3 regions of the Paenibacillus sp. NPDC057967 genome follow, and region 3 is predicted to be linked to each of the others. Evidence: riboswitches for the same ligand, from Rfam matches in the RefSeq annotation. Region 3 holds a riboswitch; each other region holds the start of a gene.
The links. Region 3 has a riboswitch for cyclic di-AMP ahead of ACFVSO_RS19105 (5-formyltetrahydrofolate cyclo-ligase). Riboswitches for the same ligand answer to the same signal wherever they lie in the genome.
Positions count from the first base shown of each region.

Region 1: it holds a riboswitch for cyclic di-AMP, as region 3 does, so the genes downstream of both, ACFVSO_RS05295 (hypothetical protein) here and ACFVSO_RS19105 (5-formyltetrahydrofolate cyclo-ligase) in region 3, are expected to answer to the same signal.
Region 2: it holds a riboswitch for cyclic di-AMP, as region 3 does, so the genes downstream of both, ACFVSO_RS23945 (C40 family peptidase) here and ACFVSO_RS19105 (5-formyltetrahydrofolate cyclo-ligase) in region 3, are expected to answer to the same signal.

Region 1 is NZ_JBHVQB010000002.1:175,936-181,909, reverse strand. Features, by position in the region: gene kdpB (potassium-transporting ATPase subunit KdpB) at 1-1,753, opposite strand, end outside; gene kdpA (potassium-transporting ATPase subunit KdpA) at 1,803-3,473, opposite strand; gene ACFVSO_RS05300 (signal peptide protein) at 3,516-3,623, opposite strand; gene ACFVSO_RS05295 (hypothetical protein) at 3,617-4,063, opposite strand; cyclic di-AMP (ydaO/yuaA leader) riboswitch at 4,190-4,354, opposite strand; cyclic di-AMP (ydaO/yuaA leader) riboswitch at 4,428-4,630, opposite strand; gene modB (molybdate ABC transporter permease subunit) at 4,813-5,478, opposite strand; gene modA (molybdate ABC transporter substrate-binding protein) at 5,478-5,974, opposite strand, start outside.
Region 2 is NZ_JBHVQB010000010.1:31,939-37,912, forward strand. Features, by position in the region: gene ACFVSO_RS23920 (flagellar motor protein MotB) at 1-78, opposite strand, end outside; gene motA (flagellar motor stator protein MotA) at 56-862, opposite strand; gene ACFVSO_RS23930 (hypothetical protein) at 1,080-1,373, shown strand; gene ACFVSO_RS23935 (GNAT family N-acetyltransferase) at 1,611-2,099, opposite strand; gene ACFVSO_RS23940 (MFS transporter) at 2,207-3,454, shown strand; gene ACFVSO_RS23945 (C40 family peptidase) at 3,478-3,966, opposite strand; cyclic di-AMP (ydaO/yuaA leader) riboswitch at 3,972-4,122, opposite strand; gene ACFVSO_RS23950 (glutamine--tRNA ligase/YqeY domain fusion protein) at 4,348-5,974, shown strand, end outside.
Region 3 is NZ_JBHVQB010000007.1:138,484-144,457, reverse strand. Features, by position in the region: gene ACFVSO_RS19130 (aspartate aminotransferase family protein) at 1-37, opposite strand, end outside; gene ACFVSO_RS19125 (ABC transporter ATP-binding protein) at 281-1,276, shown strand; gene ACFVSO_RS19120 (ABC transporter permease) at 1,273-2,076, shown strand; gene ACFVSO_RS19115 (ABC transporter permease) at 2,083-2,865, shown strand; gene ACFVSO_RS19110 (hypothetical protein) at 3,342-3,623, opposite strand; gene ACFVSO_RS19105 (5-formyltetrahydrofolate cyclo-ligase) at 3,653-4,093, opposite strand; cyclic di-AMP (ydaO/yuaA leader) riboswitch at 4,098-4,278, opposite strand; gene ACFVSO_RS19100 (aldolase catalytic domain-containing protein) at 4,446-5,402, shown strand; gene ACFVSO_RS19095 (hypothetical protein) at 5,511-5,822, opposite strand.

The DNA of each region.
Region 1 (5,974 bases), on a different contig from region 3:
ACATCGCAGGAATAATCGCAAAATATTTGGCGATATCATTCGCAATACTGAAGGTCGTCAGAGCACCCCGGGTCATCAGAAGCTGCTTGCCGATGGCGACGACTTCAATGATTTTGGACGGATCGGAATCCAGATCGACCATATTAGCCGCTTCCTTGGCCGCCACCGTACCGCTGTTCATCGCAATGCCCACATCAGCTTGAGCCAGTGCCGGTGCATCATTGGTGCCGTCACCCGTCATCGCAACCAGCTTGCCTGCAGCCTGTTCCCTGCGGATGACGGCGATTTTATCCTCCGGCTTGCTCTCGGCGATATAATCGTCGACCCCCGCTTCCTTCGCAATCGTAGCCGCTGTGAGCGGATTATCGCCTGTACACATAATCGTCTTGATGCCCATCTCCCGCATCTGTTGGAAGCGTTCCTTCATGCCGGGCTTGACCGTATCCTTCAAGTAGATAATGCCGTACAAGCGTGCCTCCACCGCGACTGCCAGAGGCGTTCCGCCTTGCGAGGCCACCTCGTCGGCCCTTTCCTTCAAGCCTGCGGGAATGGAACCGCCTTGTTCCTCCACCCATTTCCTCACGGCATTGACCGCGCCCTTGTGGACTCTCCGGCCATCCTTCAAATCGAGACCGCTCATACGGGTCTCTGCCCTGAATTCCACAACCTCAGCCCCATCAAGGAAGGCAGCATCCGATTCGATCCCGAGACGCTTATTCAGCTCCAGTACAGAACGGCCTTCTGGCGTTTCATCCTTCAGCGAGCATATCCCTGCCCAGCCTGCAAGCTCTTCCAGCGTCGTTCCTTCAGCAGGAAGGAACTCGCTAGCCATCCGGTTACCGAACGTAATCGTGCCTGTTTTATCCAAAATAATCGTATTAATATCGCCGGCAGCCTCTACGGCCTTTCCCGACATCGCCAGCACATTGAACTGCGTCACGCGGTCCATCCCGGCAATGCCGATCGCGGACAGCAATCCGCCAATCGTGGTCGGGATGAGGCACACAAGCAAAGCGATCAACACAGGCACCTCAAGCGTAATGCCCAAGTACCGCGCAAAAAAAGGCAGCGTCACGACAACGATCATAAAAATGACCGTCAAAGTCACAAGCAATGTGTTAAGCGCAATCTCGTTCGGCGTCTTTTGCCGCTTCGCGCCCTCTACAAGGGAGATCATCCGGTCCAGGAACGAATCGCCGGGATCACTGGTGACACGCACTTTGATCCGGTCGCTGACGACCCTTGTACCGCCTGTGACCGAGCTGAAGTCGCCGCCCGCTTCCTTCATCACTGGCGCCGATTCTCCTGTAATCGCCGACTCATCTACGGAAGCGAGCCCCTCGATGACTTCGCCATCAGCAGGTATCAGCTCTCCCTGCTCGACCAGCACAATATCACCCTTGCGCAGCGTATGCGATGGCACCGTCTCGATGCGGGAGCCCGCCACTTTCCGCGCATGCATCTCCTTCTTCGCGCTTCTTAATGAGTCAGCCTGCGCCTTGCCCCGACCCTCCGCCAGCGCTTCCGCATAGTTGGCGAACAGAATGGTCAAGAGCAGAATGGCAGCCACCGCAAGGTTGAACCAGGCATCGATATCCGAGGACCCCAGCGCATCCGGGAATACCGCCAATAATAGCGCAACTACAAATCCAAGTTCAACGACAAACATAATCGGATTTTTAATCATGAGACGCGGGTCCAGCTTCAGGAAAGCCTCTTTCATCGCATGTCTTGCGATCGGCCCCGTCCACATCGATTGTTTTTTATGGCTCACGAGATTCTCTCTCCTTCACGAAAAAGCACTATGGCATTAAGGTCAATTGCTCCGCAATCGGTCCCAGTACAACAAACGGGAAAAACGTAAGCGCGCCAACCACGAAGACCGTTCCTGCGAACAGAGCGCCAAATAATGGCTGGTCCGTACGGAATGTGCCGATCGAATCCGGCACCGGCTTCTTCGCGAGCAGCGACCCTGCAACCGCCAACAGCAAGATAACGCCAATATAACGCCCGAAAAACATAACCGCTCCCGTCATCATGTTCCAGAACGGCGTATTGTCGCCCAGCCCTTCAAATCCAGATCCGTTATTGGCAGCGGAGGAGGTGAATTCGTACAATACCTGAGTCAGACCGTGAAAACCCGGATTCGAGACGGTCTCCGGATATACCATGAGCGCAATTGCAGATGGCACCAAAATGAGCAGCGGCTGTACCAGCAGAACAATCGCGATCAGCTTCATTTCCCTGCTTTCGATTTTTTTGCCCAAAAATTCCGGCGTTCTGCCCACCATAAGCCCGGCAATAAATACCGCGATAATGGCATACATCAGCACATTCATAAATCCGGCGCCGATCCCGCCGTAGATCGTATTCAGCATCATATTGGCCAGCGGCACCAGCCCGCCCAGCGGCGTAAGCGTATCGTGCATCGTATTGACAGCTCCCGTCTCCGAAGCGGTCGTAACGACGGAATACAAGGAAGAAGCCTCCAGACCGAACCTCGCCTCCTTGCCTTCCATGCTGCCTTGCGACGAATCCATGCCGATCTCCCCAAGGGCGGGATTGCCGGCACTCTCAGCGGCCAGCGAGGCTCCTATCATAACGAGGAACATCACGCCCATTGCACAAAATAAGACAAGGCCCTGCTTCCGGTTGCCAACCATCTTCCCGTAGGCAAACGGCAACGCTGTCGTCACCAGCATCATGAGCAGCATTTGCAGCAGATTGGACAGATTGGTTGGATTCTCGAGGGGATGAGCAGAGTTTGTTCCGAAGAAGCCTCCGCCGTTGTTGCCCAGCTCCTTAATCGCCAGGAACGATCCGACAGGCCCTCTTGCGATATGCTGTTCAGCTCCTTCCATCGTCGCAGCCGTCACAGAAGGCTCCAGCGTCTGAGGCACACCCTGCGATACGAACAGAAGCGATGTGACGATAGCAATCGGCAGCAGAATGCGCGTAATGGAACGAATCATATCGACAAAGAAATTGCCAAGCGGCTTGCCAGCCAAGCCTCGAATGAACGCCATAGCTGCGGCAAGCGTCGTTGCCGGTGCCGTGAACATCAAGAAGACAATTGCAAGCATTTGTGCCAAATAAGACATGCCGCTCTCCCCGCTGTAATGCTGCAGGTTCGTATTCGTCATAAAGCTGATAGCCGTATTGAACGCCAACGTAGGCTCCATAGCTGCAATGTTGCCCGGATTGAGAGGGAGCAAGTGCTGCAGCCGGAAGATCATATAGACGACCAGAATCATAAAAGCGTTGGCGAACACGAGCGATAACCCATATTGCTTCCAGGTCTGGTTCGTTTTTTGGATGCCGCTAAGCGCCATAATCGGCTTCTCCAGCCAGCCGAAAGCGCGGTCGAGAGTTGTAGGCGAATAATCGAATGCACGCGCGATATATAATCCTGTTGGCTTTGCCAACGTCACAACGATTAATAGAAAAATGCCAATCGAAAGAAGCCCGGCAATCGTCACTTCCAGTCCCTCATTTCATCACCCATAATGGATAAACTATTGATCCTTCCGCCCGCTATCCGTTTCCTTCGCCGACCAAGCGGCAAGGCCCCATACGGAAGCCACCAGCACAACCAAAAATGCAACCAAGATCACATCTAGCACGATGCATCCTCCTCTCCGTTCTTCTCCAATCGATTCTCTTCGAATTCCGATACAAGCTCCTCCGGCTGCAGCGACGCATGCAGCAGCTGATCCGCTCCCAAATGCCGATATAGCCCTGGAATGCTGTTATTCTGGGTCACCACGATGATTCTGCCCGATACAAGCGGACGGAATAGCTTTAAGTACCTGCAAACCAGCGGCACAGAGTTATCGAATAAATACACATCATGAATCTGTCCGCCCTTCAGCGAACAATCCTGGTCTTTCGTATCGAGCTTGATAAAGCAGCTGATTCCGAATCCCTCATGGATTCGCCGTTGCCTGCCGCTGCTGACCAAAGCCGCTACAGGCCAGCCCTTGTATAGCAACAGCTTCACAAATTGCCGACCGTATTCATTCGGCGCATATACCAGCGTAAGCTTTGAATGGAACGAGTTCACTCTTCATTCTCCTTTATCCCTTTCAGCCAATTGGGCGCAAAAAAAGAAGCCTGCGAAGGAGGGGTCCCTCGCGGCTTCTTCTGTAGGCATAGCGAAACAAGCTTCGCTTATGCTGAAGAGCTGCAATTGGCCTCTCTCGAATCGCTTACGAGGTTAGCTGTCGGATTCGGGCGTGAGAGCCGCCCTACCGGACCTGCCAGGTCCGGATTCACCCCGGGATTTCACGCTTGGCGCAAAATCGAATGGTTCCCCCGTTTTCTGCTCTGTGCAGAAACTCAGCGTGTTGCTTGGTCATAATCCTATTTGCGCATCAAAAAACCACAGAGGCACGTGTCCCCTGTGGTCGCCAATGCGATCACAAGCCACTTCCTCTCCATCTACGCTTACGAGGTTAGCTGTCGGATTCGGACGGTGAGAGTCGCCCTACGCTTGGCCGGCGCCCAATCTGGCGCTGCAAGCGATTCACCCCTTGCCATCCGAACTTCCGGCTCTCACACCGGACTGTTCACTTGGCGAATGGTTCCCCCGTTTTCCCGCCTCTTGCGGGAAACTCAGCGATTGCTGTAAAGCTTAATCCGAATATTACTCCTGTCTTCTGAAAGTGTAAAGCAGCAGTAAATGCTGCTTTCACCGATTTTCCATACCTTGCAATCTGATTTATCGCATTCATCGGCTCTTCTCGGAGAAAAGCTCTTCTACACTCGTGCAATCACAGCCGCACACGATTTCCGCCTTGCAGGCGAGCCCTTTTATGGATTTTTCCGAAGACCGCCCGTCGCCAGCAGCAGGGCAAACGAGATCACGACCATGCCAGCCGTCCAGGCCCAAGCCATCGGCATATTGCCGGAATCGACCGCGACATAGATCGCGGTAGGAATGGTCTGCGTCTTGCCCGGAATGTTGCCCGCAATCATCAGTGTTGCCCCGAACTCGCCCAAGCTGCGCGCAAAGCCGAGTATATAGGCAGTCATTACGGCGCGCATCGTCAGCGGCAGCGTAACATAGCGGAATACCTTCCACTCGCCGGCGCCTGCCGAACGTGCGGCATCCTCCAGATTCTTGTCCACCGAATCGAGCGCTACCTTCATCGTCTGGTACACCAGCGGGAACGCCACTACGATCGAAGCGATAACAGCCGCCCATGGCGAGAAGAGAACCGGCGCGGAGAAGACCCACTCTGCCGCTTTGCCAAGAATCCCTTGCCGTCCCCACAGCACGAGCAGCAGAAAGCCGACCACAGTGGGTGGCAGCACCAGCGGCAGCATGAAAGCCGTCTCCAGCAAGATTTTGCCTCGGAATGACCTTCTCGACATCCACCATGCTGCGGCAATGCCCGCCACGGCCGCGACAATGCTGGAGATCAGTGCCACCTGCAATGACAGTACGACTGGCGGCCAGAACGATTGCCAGCTCATTAAGGCTGCTTCGGCAGGCTGAAGCCGTATTTCACGAACAGGTTGAGCGCTTCTTCCGTCTGCAGGTAGTCGTACAATTCGCGTACTTGCTTCTCATGCTTGGTCGCCTTGATGATCCCGATCGGATACAGAATCGGCTTGTAGCTGTCCGGATCGGCCGCAAAAGCGATGTCCGTCTTCGATTCCGATGACAGTGCGTCCGTGCGGTAGACAAAGCCCGCATCCACGTTGCCCGTCTCTACATACTGAAGCACTTGCCGCACGTCCTTGGCCTGAACCGCCTTCTCTTGAAGCTGGTCCCATATACCGGCATTCGTCAGCGCTTCCTTCGCATACGCACCGGCAGGCACGCTCTCTGGAATGCCTATTGCGAGCTTGCTCACCGAAGCAGACAACAAATCCTGTACGCTCCCGACACTGTCCCCTTTGCCCTCCGGCGTCACCAGAACAAGCTCGTTGGATAACAAGTTGATTCGATCCTGCGCATCTATAAGTC
Region 2 (5,974 bases), on a different contig from region 3:
CAGCAGGTCGGCGTAAGGAATCAGCCAGGATTCGTCTACATGCTCTTCATGTTCCTCATGCTTGCGCTTTTTGCTCAACGGCCCCTTCCTCCTTCTCTCTCAGCTTCTTCCGCTCTGTCGGTGTTAGGAAGACGGACAGCTTCTGGTTAATGGCGATTGTAGAGACGCCAGACTGGATGGACAATAAGCCCTCCAGCATCATGAGACGGATTTGAATCTCTTGCTTGGAAATTCGTTTTAGCTTATTGGCAATCGGATGCCACAGAACATAACCTGTAAAGATACCAAGCAGCGTCGCGATGAATGCGCCGGCAATGGCGTGAGCCAGCTTCTCCATCTCGCTCATGTCGGACAATGCAGCTACGAGACCTACTACGGCACCAAGTACACCGAGGGTAGGTGCGTATGTACCAGCTTGAGTGAAGATCAGGGCGCCTGCTTTATGGCGTTCTTCTGTTGCGGCAATATCCTCCAGCAGTACATCACGGACCAGATCCTGGTCGTTGCCGTCAATAATCATGCGCATACCGTTGCGCAGGAAGGAATCTTCGATTTCTTCGACACGGGCTTCAAGCGCCAGCAAGCCTTCACGGCGTGTAATGGAGGCCCATTCCATAAATTTGCTAATGAGCTCCTCTCGCGATGTCAGCTTCTGTTCGGAGAATACAATTTTGAACAGAGACCCAAGCTTCTTCAGCTCTTCCATCGGGAACGCAATCAAAACCGAGGCGACCGTACCGAGAATAATGATCATAAAGGCTGCGGGATTTAACAAAGATGTCAGACTTGCGCCCTTGATTACCATCCCGCCAAGCACAGCGATTAGACCTACCACGATACCAATAATAGTTGAGTTCTTCATCATACACCCCGTCCATGTTATCAATAGTTTATGGTATAAGCAGACATTAGCACGAAGCGTATGCCCGTCTCATATTCATTCGTTGTGCGAAAACGATATTGCTAGTAGAAATAGCTCAGCCGTTTACGCTTGTCTACTTCTATTTATATCGTCAAAAGGGTATTCTGAGATTATAGTAAACAAAAGTGTTCACTAAATTTAAGGAGCTGTTTGTCAAATGGGAGTTCGTCACGCGCGCGAATATGCAGATATATTGAAGGAATTGACAGTTGCTGTGGGTGAAATCGAAAATAGTTATTCGTTCTTCGAGATGGAGCCGGAGGAATGGGAGGCGCTGGCTGCGGAGGAACGTCAAGAGGTGTTAGAGGCCCTGGCCGACGATGTGTTTTTTGGCCTGGGTGAAGATCCCGTTATTGCCATCGGAGGCGGAGCGATTACGTATAATAGCAAACACCATGTTATTGAAGTGTCGCAAGGCGACAATGTGATTCAAATTATTAGGCTCATCTGATTCCAAGGTGAGATCACTACAAGGCCGGACACCTCCAGCTCAATGAGAGCAAATGGACGCCAGTGATTTGGATACGCATATGACACGGAGAAAAGCGCCTGTTTTCAGCCGATTACTGTACTGAATACGAGACGCATTCGTGGGGTATGAAGTCTTGGACGAAAGGTCGAGAGCGGCCCCTTCCGAAGTTTGGGGCCGTTCTTCGTATCCTGGATGAGGAGATCCGAATGAGCAGAGCTAGTCTTGCTCATCGGACAAACCGTCTGGATGGAATACCATGCAATGGCATTCAACTTCACCGCTTGGAGCGGGACGTAGATACGTATCTTCGATTCGGAAGCCGGCACGCTCGTATGCGCGGATAGCGCGTGTATTCCAACTCGCAACCTCCAGATCAATCTCGTGCTCCGGCCAGCGGCGGAGCGCTTCTCTGGCCAGAGTGTGGGCGAAGCGAGCGCCTAATCCTTTGCCAATTCGTTCAGGATGCAGTCCAAGGCCCAATCGGGTTACATGACCCATCGGGAAAAATTGCACGAAGCCGATAAGAGACTGCTGTTCGTCCATTACAACAGCATATTGGGAGGCACGGAGGACGGGATCGCCGAATTCGATTCCGTCCTTTTTCATGTTTTCCCATGCAGGCCAGTTGTAGCTGTCCCAAGGCGGCACATAGTGCCAATCGCATAGGGAGCGGGCGTGCTCCTCGGACATGGCTTGAATGGTCATTAACGACTGGTTTGGTTTATAATAGAAGGTGTTGTGGTTATCGTATATCATAAACTTGATTATAGCAGATGGCGTCGATCGGGCGTAAGGACAGGGAGTCGGTTAGAATGAAGAAGCTGCTGTGGATGGGCTGCCTCTCATATTTGGTTATTGGCATTGCGCATGTGGTCGGCGGAGCGTTGCTGGAGCAATTGATTGCCCATTACGGCATTACCTATAAAGACGGCGGGCAATGGATCATGAATCAATTCATCGGATTTCTGTTCGGTGTACTGCTGGCGCCGGCTCTGACCAGCCGGATCGGGAAGCGGGGGGCTGTTCTGATCGCCATGGCGCTGCTTACCTTAAGTGAGGCGGCATACAGCCTGCTGCTGCCATGGGGCTGGATGCTTGCCTTTGCCCCGATTGCCGGCATTGGCTTCGGGATGACGGAAGCGATTGTTGGGGCGACCATTATCGATCATATGAAGGGTAAGGCTTCGGCGATGAGCAGGCTGGAGACCTTCTTCGGCATTGGGGCGCTGCTCATTCCGATTACGGCGGCGTTCCTTATACAGCAGCATGTATGGCAGCTTTCCTTTCCGATTCTATCCGCGATGGCGGGCATTACCTTTGTGCTGTGGCTGACGATGTCGTTCGGCAGCTTGGATGACAGCTTAAGTCCGCCGCAGCGTTCTGTCCCTGGACAGGGGGAAGAGCGTCAGCAAGCGTCGGTATTAAAGAGGAATAAGAACCATGCTAGCTGGCTCGGATATGCGCCAAAGTCGATTCCTTTTCTCGCGCTGAGCGCGGCTTTTTTCATGATCTATGTAGGCATGGAGATGAGCTTTTCGAACTATTTGCCTTCGATTCTCATATCGCGGACAGGCATGTCCGATTCAACAGCTACGGCTGCGCTAAGCTTATTCTGGGGAACGATGGTGCTGGGAAGGCTGTTCGCGGGCATTATCGCGGACCGTATCGGCTATGCAAGCTATTTGTTCATCACGACTGCGGCTGCAGCTGTCGTATTTATCGGAATGATCGTCTTCCAGCAGCAAGGTCTGCTGCTTATCTTGATTGCCCTAAGCGGACTATGCTTCTCCGGTGTGTTCGGCATTGCGCTCGTGTATGCGAATGGCTTGCTGCCAGGCATGACGGAACGGACAACAAGCTTGCTGGTTGCACTTGGCGGAGTCGGAGGGGCTGTATTCCCTCGGGTGACAGGCTGGTTCATGGATCGCTATTCGACGGGAACGACGCTCTACTATCTCTCGGCTTTGGTGATTGCACTTATTGCCGTATTAATCGTGCTCATGATGGCAGGACGCAAGCAGTCGAATCGAATGAACGAAAAAGAGGTTGCCCCCTCCTAGGGGCAACCTCTTTATTCTAATCATTACTTCTCAGCAGCAACGATAAATTTCTCAAATTGCGACTCGTCCAGTACGCGTGCAGCCGTTACGTAGCGCGGCTTGTAGTAGGAAGAATCCAGCTTCTCGATAATTACGCCTTTGCTTGTGGAAGCGTGAGCGAAGTTACCGTCTCCAACGTAGATGCCTACATGGGAGATTCCGCCGTTGTTTTTACCGCTAGTGTCGAAGAACACCAGATCGCCTGGTTGAAGGTCGGTTTTTGCGACTTTCGTGCCGGCGCCTGCTTGATCGGACGATCTGCGCGGCAGATCGATGCCCATCTTGTTGAACACGTAGCTCGTAAATCCAGAGCAATCAAATCCTTTAGTTGTTGTTCCGCCGTAGGAATAACGTGTTCCGATCAATTCATCAATGATGCCGTCCATCTTGGATGCGCTGGCGAATGCGCTTCCAGCCTGGAAAGCGAGCATAAGAACAAGGCCCGCCAAGATGATGCTGACTTTCTTCTTCAACTTGGTGAAGCTCCTTCCGGTGCCGACGAGGTTAGCTGTGGGGTTCGGTTGAAGGTTCCCTATGATCTCTCAGGCGCCCGGCGTGCCGTGCGTCAAGATCAATTCACCCAAAGTGGTTCCCCCGTTTCCCGAGCGGGAATTAGGCAATTTTTGTTTAAACATCTTTAACCAATATAATAAATGGAAAGTGTAGATTCGTGTTGAAAATGAGTAGATTTTAATAATACAAATCGAGATATACACATTCGCTTATTGGGCATAGACAAATATATAGAGATAAACATCATTTCAGCCAAGCTATGACACCTAAACTTGAGTGTATTTTCAATGGAATTTGTGTATTATAAATAGAAAACTATTTAACGGGAAAGGTTGGTCGCGATGGAGAGCGCTGTGGATAATAAGACATCATCCTCGAACTTTATTAAAAATATCGTTGTAGAAGATTTGAAGAGCGGCCGCGTGCAGGAAGTCATTACTCGCTTCCCGCCTGAGCCGAACGGTTATTTGCATATCGGGCACGCCAAGTCGATCTGCCTGAATTTCGAGCTCGCCGACGAGTTCAAGGGCAAGACGAATCTGCGGTTCGACGACACGAATCCGGCGAAGGAAGACACGGAATATGTAGATGCAATTAAGGAAGATGTGCAATGGCTCGGATTCGAGTGGGATGAGCTGAGATTTGCTTCGGATTATTTCGAAGAATTGTATAATCGCGCCGTCCTTCTAATTAAAAAAGGAAAAGCGTACGTATGCGATCTGACAGCCGAACAAACTCGCGAGCTGAGAGGAACGCTGACGGAGCCTGGCAAGGACAGCCCGTACCGCAATCGCAGTGTCGAGGAGAACCTGGATTTGTTCGCGCGCATGCGCGCTGGCGAATTCAAGGAAGGCGAGCGCGTGCTGCGTGCGAAGATTGATATGGCGTCTGCGAATATTACGATGCGCGACCCTGTCCTGTACCGGATCTCCCATGCCCACCATCATCGCACGGGCAGCGAGTGGCATATTTATCCGATGTACGATTACGCGCATCCGCTGAGCGATGCAATTGAAGGTGTCTCGCATTCGATTTGTACGCTTGAATTCGAAGATCACCGGCCGCTATACGATTGGGCAATCGCGGAATGCGAGATGGAGTCGCAGCCGCGCCAATATGAGTTTGCCCGTCTGAATATAACGAATACCGTGATGAGCAAGCGTTATTTGAAGCAGCTCGTAGACGAAGGCGTCGTAGAGGGCTGGGATGATCCGCGCATGCCTACGATCAGCGGCATGCGCCGCAAAGGCTTTACGGCAGAAGCGATCCGTACGTTCTGCCGCGAGATCGGCATTGCGAAGAGCAACAGCGTTGTAGATGAGCGGAACCTGGAGCATTTTATCCGGGAGGATCTGAAGCTGAAGGCGCTTCGTACGATGGCGGTACTACGTCCGCTTAAGGTGGTCATTACGAATTATCCGGAGGGCCAGACGGAACTTCTGGATGCGGAGAATAATGCGGAGAACGAGGAGATGGGCGTTCGCCAAATCCCGTTCTCGCGTGAAATTTATATCGAGCGCGACGACTTTATGGAGAACCCGCCCAGCAAGTACTTCCGTTTGTTCCCTGGCAACGAAGTGCGCCTGAAGCATGCATACTTCATTACTTGCCAAGACGTAATCAAGGACGGGAACGGCGAGGTCGTGGAGCTGCATTGCACGTATGATCCGGAAACAAAGAGCGGCAGCGGCTTTAATGCACGCAAGGTGAAGGGGACGATTCACTGGGTGGAAGCTTCGCAAGCGATTCCTGCCGACTTCCGCTTGTTCGAACCGCTTATCCTGGACGAGTCCAATGAAGTGGATACCTCATTCCTGGAGCGGATTAATCCGAACTCCCTGCAAGTGGAGCAAGGCTTTGTAGAACCGAACATGAACGAGGCGAAGGGCGGCGACAAATTCCAGTTTTTCCGTCATGGCTACTTCAATGTCGATCCGAAGGATTCCACATCCCAGAAGTTGATTTTCA
Region 3 (5,974 bases):
CTTTTTCCAAAGATGAAACATGCATGAGATTGGACATGCTTTCCCTCCGTTCAAACTTAATACTGTATAAATATACATCATAACGAATTAATATTCAATAAACAATTGAAGGATTTATGCTTTGTAGATCGCCCGTTGTTTTGAAAAATAAAGCTATACTTTTATGGGAATATAGGGTACTATCTTTATCCCGCTGTTTCACGCAGGGCAGGAGAGGGAACGGAATTGGCTCTCCGTCCGAGCGGCTTCGGCGCAATACATACAGGAGGATTAAGAGAGCATGAACCGGAATGAGGCATGGATTCGGCTGGACGGCATTGAGAAGAGATTTAAAGTCGCGACAAGGACGGCTGGGCTCAAGGAAGCGACTAAAGCCTTGTTCGCGCGCAAGCACACCGTCGTGGAGGCGTTGAAGGACATTACCTTCTCCATCGGGGAAGGAGAAATTGTAGGTTATATCGGACCGAACGGAGCGGGCAAGTCAACCACGATCAAAGTGATGAGCGGCATTCTGGTGCCGGATGAGGGTCAGTGCTCCATTATGGGCTATACGCCGTGGAAGGACCGCACGGAATACGTCAAGCATATCGGCGTCGTATTCGGACAACGGTCGCAGCTATGGTGGGATGTGCCGGTCATGGATTCGTTCGAGCTGCTGAGGGACATCTATGCGATACCGGACGGCATGTACCGGGACAATCTGGCGATGCTGACCGAGATGCTTGATCTGGAGGCGATTCTGAGGATGCCGGTCAGGCAGCTGAGCCTGGGGCAGCGGATGCGCTGCGAGATTGCAGCATCGTTGCTGCACAGTCCCAAGCTGCTGTTCCTGGACGAGCCTACGATCGGGCTGGATGCGGTTAGCAAGCTGGCAGTACGCAATTTTATTAAAAAGCTGAATCGGGAGCAGGGTGTGACGGTCATTCTGACCACTCACGATATGAGCGATATCGAAGCGCTGGCGGATCGGATTCTGATGATCGGCAAAGGTACCCTTTTGTATGACGGCACACTTGGTGAGCTGAAGGAACGGTTTGGGACAGGCAAGACGGTGACGGTCGATTACAGGGGACGTTCTGGACCGGTAACGATTGAAGGGGCAACGCTGATCGAGTGGGCGGACGAACGAGCGGTATACAGCTTTGATTCGGAGAAGGTGACGCTTGCGGAGATGGTCACCCGCTTGTCGGAGGCAGTCGAGGTGGTCGATCTCTCTGTTTCGGCTAAGGACATCGACGAGATTATTGTTCAGCTTTATGAGGAGCACCAGATATGAAAGCTTATACTTCGATCTGGCGCCTTCGGTTTATTAACGGGATGCAATACCGCTCGGCGGCGCTTGCCGGTATGGCGACCCAGCTATTCTTCGGATTTGTCTTCATCATGATCTTCGCTGCATTCTACAGCAACAGCACGGGCTCACAGCCCATTTCCCTGGATGATTTGATTACGTATGTTTGGCTTCAGCAAATCTTCTTGTCCTTCATCATGTTATGGTTTCGCGATCAGGAATTGTTTGATTTGATTACGAACGGCAACATTGCCTATGAGCTATGCAGGCCGATGGATCTGTACCCGCATTGGTATTCGAAGCTTCTGGCACAACGATTTGCGAGCGCTACGCTGCGTTGTTTTCCGCTGCTGGCGATCGTATTTGTCATCCCTGAGCCTTACCGGATGGGGCTCCCGCCGAATTGGGGTTCATTTGGCCTGTTTCTGGTTGCGCTGACGCTGGGCTTGCTGGTTGTCGTGGCCATCTCGATGCTGATCTACATATCGGTGTTTTGGACGATGTCGCCGGTCGGCTCCATTCTGATGATTGCGGTTGCGGGTGAGTTTTTGGCGGGCATGGTTATCCCGGTGCCGCTTATGCCGTCGTGGCTGCAGCCGATCGTGTACGCGCTGCCGTTCCGCTGGACGACCGACTTTCCGTTTCGCGTCTATTCCGGACATATTCCTGTCGCGGAGGCGGCATGGGGAATCCTGATTCAAATCGCGTGGCTGTCGGTGCTTGTTTTAGCTGGAAAAGCTTTAATGAAAAAAGCGCTGCGAGCCGTCGTCGTGCAGGGAGGGTAGACGAACATGCGACTGTATTTCAAATATTTAAGCATTCACCTCAAATCTCAGATGGAATATCGGACATCATTTTTGCTGATGAGCATAGGGCAGTTTTTTATCCCCTTTATGGTGTTCGGGGGCTTGTATTTTATGTTTCAGCGTTTCGGAGAGCTGCAGGGGTGGAGTTTCTTTGAGGTAGCTCTTTGCTTTTCGGTCATTCATATGTCGTTTTCGCTGAGTGAATGTTTCGCGCGTGGTTTCGATTCCTTCTCGTCGCTGGTTGGCAGGGGAGACTTCGACCGGCTGCTGGTTAGGCCCAGAAGCACAGCGCTGCAAGTATTGGGCTCGAAGTTTGAGTTTACGAGAATAGGAAGGCTGCTGCAAAGTGTGATCGTGCTGATCTGGTCGGTGTCCCATTTGCCGCAGATTTGGAGTTTTCCGAAGCTGTTGACGCTGCTGCTTATGATCGCCAATGGCACGATTATTTTTACAGGCATCTTTATTTTGGCTGCGACATTCTGCTTTTGGACGATCCAGGCGATTGAAGTAGCTAATGTCTTCACAGACGGAGGGCGCGAGATGGCGCAGTATCCGCTCAATATTTATGAAAAGTGGGTTACCCGTTTCTTTACGTTCATTATTCCGTTCGGCTGCGTCAGCTACTTGCCGCTCATGTACCTGCTCGATAAGCGGGAGGGCAGTATGTTTCTTCCTATGATGATCACGTTCGGCGGTTTGCTATTCCTCATCCCATGCCTGCTAATCTGGCGATTCGGCGTACGGCATTACCGGTCGACGGGGTCGTGAGTGATTGGTTGCGAGTGTGCACATTCAATGTCTTCTGAATGGAAGGATGGGGTGTGGGGCAATGGGGCATCGGTGGTGAATGGTTCCTTAAACGGACTATTCTACTTAGGCGGTTCGATGTGTGTTTGTACCAGATAAACGAGCTCGTTAGGCGGTGCAGCCTTCTGTATTCAAGTAAGGAGTTTAGACGAATGAGCACATGAATCGGTCAAAGGGGTTGCAGGCGCGGCGGCGGCTGTGCAGCACCGCAATATCATTGCGCTGCCGCTAGTCATGCATAGTTCATATATACCAGTCTGATGAACATTGTGCGTACTAGCTGTTATAGGCTGATAGTGGGAATGTGAGCGGAAGTTTGTTTTAACTAATCAATAACTCGCTAAACCATTCTGGAGGTGTTGAAGTCGAAAGGTTGCGAATATGCAAAAACGAGGTGCCTTTACCATTGAAAATTGATGGTGGAGGCATCTTTTTATTTATCTATAGATGATGATCAGGCTGCAAGCCGAAAAACTCGGCTTAGAGAGCAGAAAGCCGCCGCCGAGCGAGCTGTAAGCCGAGATACTCGGCTTAGAGAGCAGAACGTCGATGCCGAGCGAGCTGCAGACCGAAAAACTCGGCTTAGAGAACGAAAAGCTGCAGCCTGACTGAGCGCCGCCGGACAGCTCCCCCAAAACGCAAACAAGCCCGGGCTTTCCGGGTTGGAAGGCTTCGGGCTTGATGCAGGTTGCGGCTTGCCTTGATAGGCTGGCCGACATAGGATATCCCCATATCCAAGCGTATGCTGCTAATCTACGGATAAATAAGCGACGGCGCGCTGCTGAAGAACGGATTCTTCGGCAGGCTCAGCCGATGAAATCGGGCGTCCGGAGCCCGGGTTCTGCAGCTGTGTAATTGCGGCGGAAAATAAACGGTAAGCCCGATTATCGGGATTAAGAGTCTGCGCGATTCGTTCGGTGAGCCGTTCGGTCAAGGAAACGATCGAGAAACGGCCGATGAAGCTGCGGAATAGCGGACCCCAACGGTCGAGTTGCAGACTTGGCTCGCTGTCACTGACGAATTGCTCGTTCCAGCCATAACCGAGGTCGCTGCTAATGCGAAGACAAACGCGATACCCTGCCGAGTCAATCGCGAGCGCCGGTATGACGAATACTTCCACGCGGCTAATGCTAAGCTGCAGGGGTTGTTCCGAAGGGAATGGGGAATCTTGCAAAGATAAAGAAAGCATAAGACACCTCTCCTTTGTCCGCTTACGAGGTTAGCTGTCGGATTCGGGCTAGAGAGTAGACCCTACCGGGGGTACAAATCCCCGGACTCACCCCTTGCAAGGCTGCGGCCGGCTGTCGGCCCACGTCGCACTTACGTTGGTTCCCCCGCTTTTTCCAGGTCGGAAAAATTAAGCGTTGATGTTTACATAATATTTTAACTTTAAAATATCAATTTGTAAATGATATCTTATCGGGACAACCAATCGTCCAAAATATCCAAATACCGACATAATTACTTTGCGTTCCCGTCATATTTCAAGTATGATGGTAGATAAAAAGTGAACTCATGTTCAAATCAAAGGAGCAGCAAGCATGCATTCGAAAACTAGTCATTGTAAAATTGTCGATTGTACAATTCGTGACGGCGGACTCGTCAATAACTGGGATTTCAGCGTCGAGTTTGTACAGCACCTTTATAATAGCTTGAACGAAGCTGGTGTCGACTACATGGAGATCGGCTACAAAAACTCGCCGAAGCTGTTGAAAGGTGCAGATAGCGCAGGCCCATGGCGCTTCCTGAACGACGATTTCCTTCGCAAGGTCATTCCGAACAAAGGCAACACCAAGCTGTCTGCGCTGGTTGATATCGGCCGCGTTGACGAGAATGACATTTTGCCGCGCAGCGAGAGCCTGCTCGACCTGATCCGCGTAGCTTGCTACATTCAAGATGTAGACAAGGCTCTTGAGCTGGTGCAAATTTTCCACGACCGCGGATATGAGACGACGCTGAACATTATGGCGCTTTCCAACGTGATGGAGAACCAATTGGTCGAAGCATTCAAGCAAATTAACGACAGCGTTGTAGACGTTGTATACATCGTGGATTCCTACGGCAGCCTGAAGCCGGATGATGTAGGCTACCTGGTGGATAAATTCCAGCAGCATTTGCCGAACAAGCGTCTTGGCGTTCACGCGCATAACAACTTGCAGCTTGCATTCGCGAACACGCTGATCGCGGCGAACAAAGGCGTTGAGCTGCTTGACGCATCCGTATACGGCATGGGACGCGCGGCAGGCAACTGCAACACAGAACTGCTCGTATCGGAATTGCAAAATACGAAATACAATGTTCGTCCTGTTCTCGATATGATCGAGAAATACATGGTACCGCTTCGTGAGAAGGAAGAGTGGGGCTACATCATCCCTTACATGATCACAGGTATTCTGGATGAGCATCCGAGATCCGCAATGGCGCTTCGCGTTTCCGAGAACAAGGATAAGGCCGTTGACTTCTACGATCAACTGACAACTCCGGAAATCTCCAAGTAACATCAAGCTGATGGAATACTAATCGTTCGGATAAAAAAGGCGCTTGCCGATTACGCGTTCATTCGCGTACGGCAAGCGCCTTTTTAGGGTTGAATTATTCTCTAACGTTTAAATCTCTGTACGAAGCAGCTCGCCATCACCGCGGATGGCCGCGGCGAAGCTTGGCTCGTTGGGGTGGAAGTAGGCGGTGCCATGATATTCTTCGCCCGTTATGGCTTTGGCCGTAAGCTGGACGCGAATATCCTCATTTTGGCCGAACCAGGCCAGAAGCGCCTTGTCCTTTACACCATCCGCATCAATGTACCATAGCTTGTCTCCGTAGTCGGTGACGATAACAAGCACCGCCTTCTCGAAGGCGACCTTGTAGGACGAATGCTGCGCGTATCCGATGGTTATTGCTGTTAGTTCGATTGTTTCCATATGTCATGCCTCTTCCTGTTGTTTCAATTTAACGCCTGGCACAGGGCTTCTTGTATTCCGCACCGCGCTCAGCTTCCAGCGGGCGTGGGGCAGCTGAGGTCTCGCGAGTTCACAAGCTGTCACAGCTTCAGCCGAACAGGCTGCCCCTACAC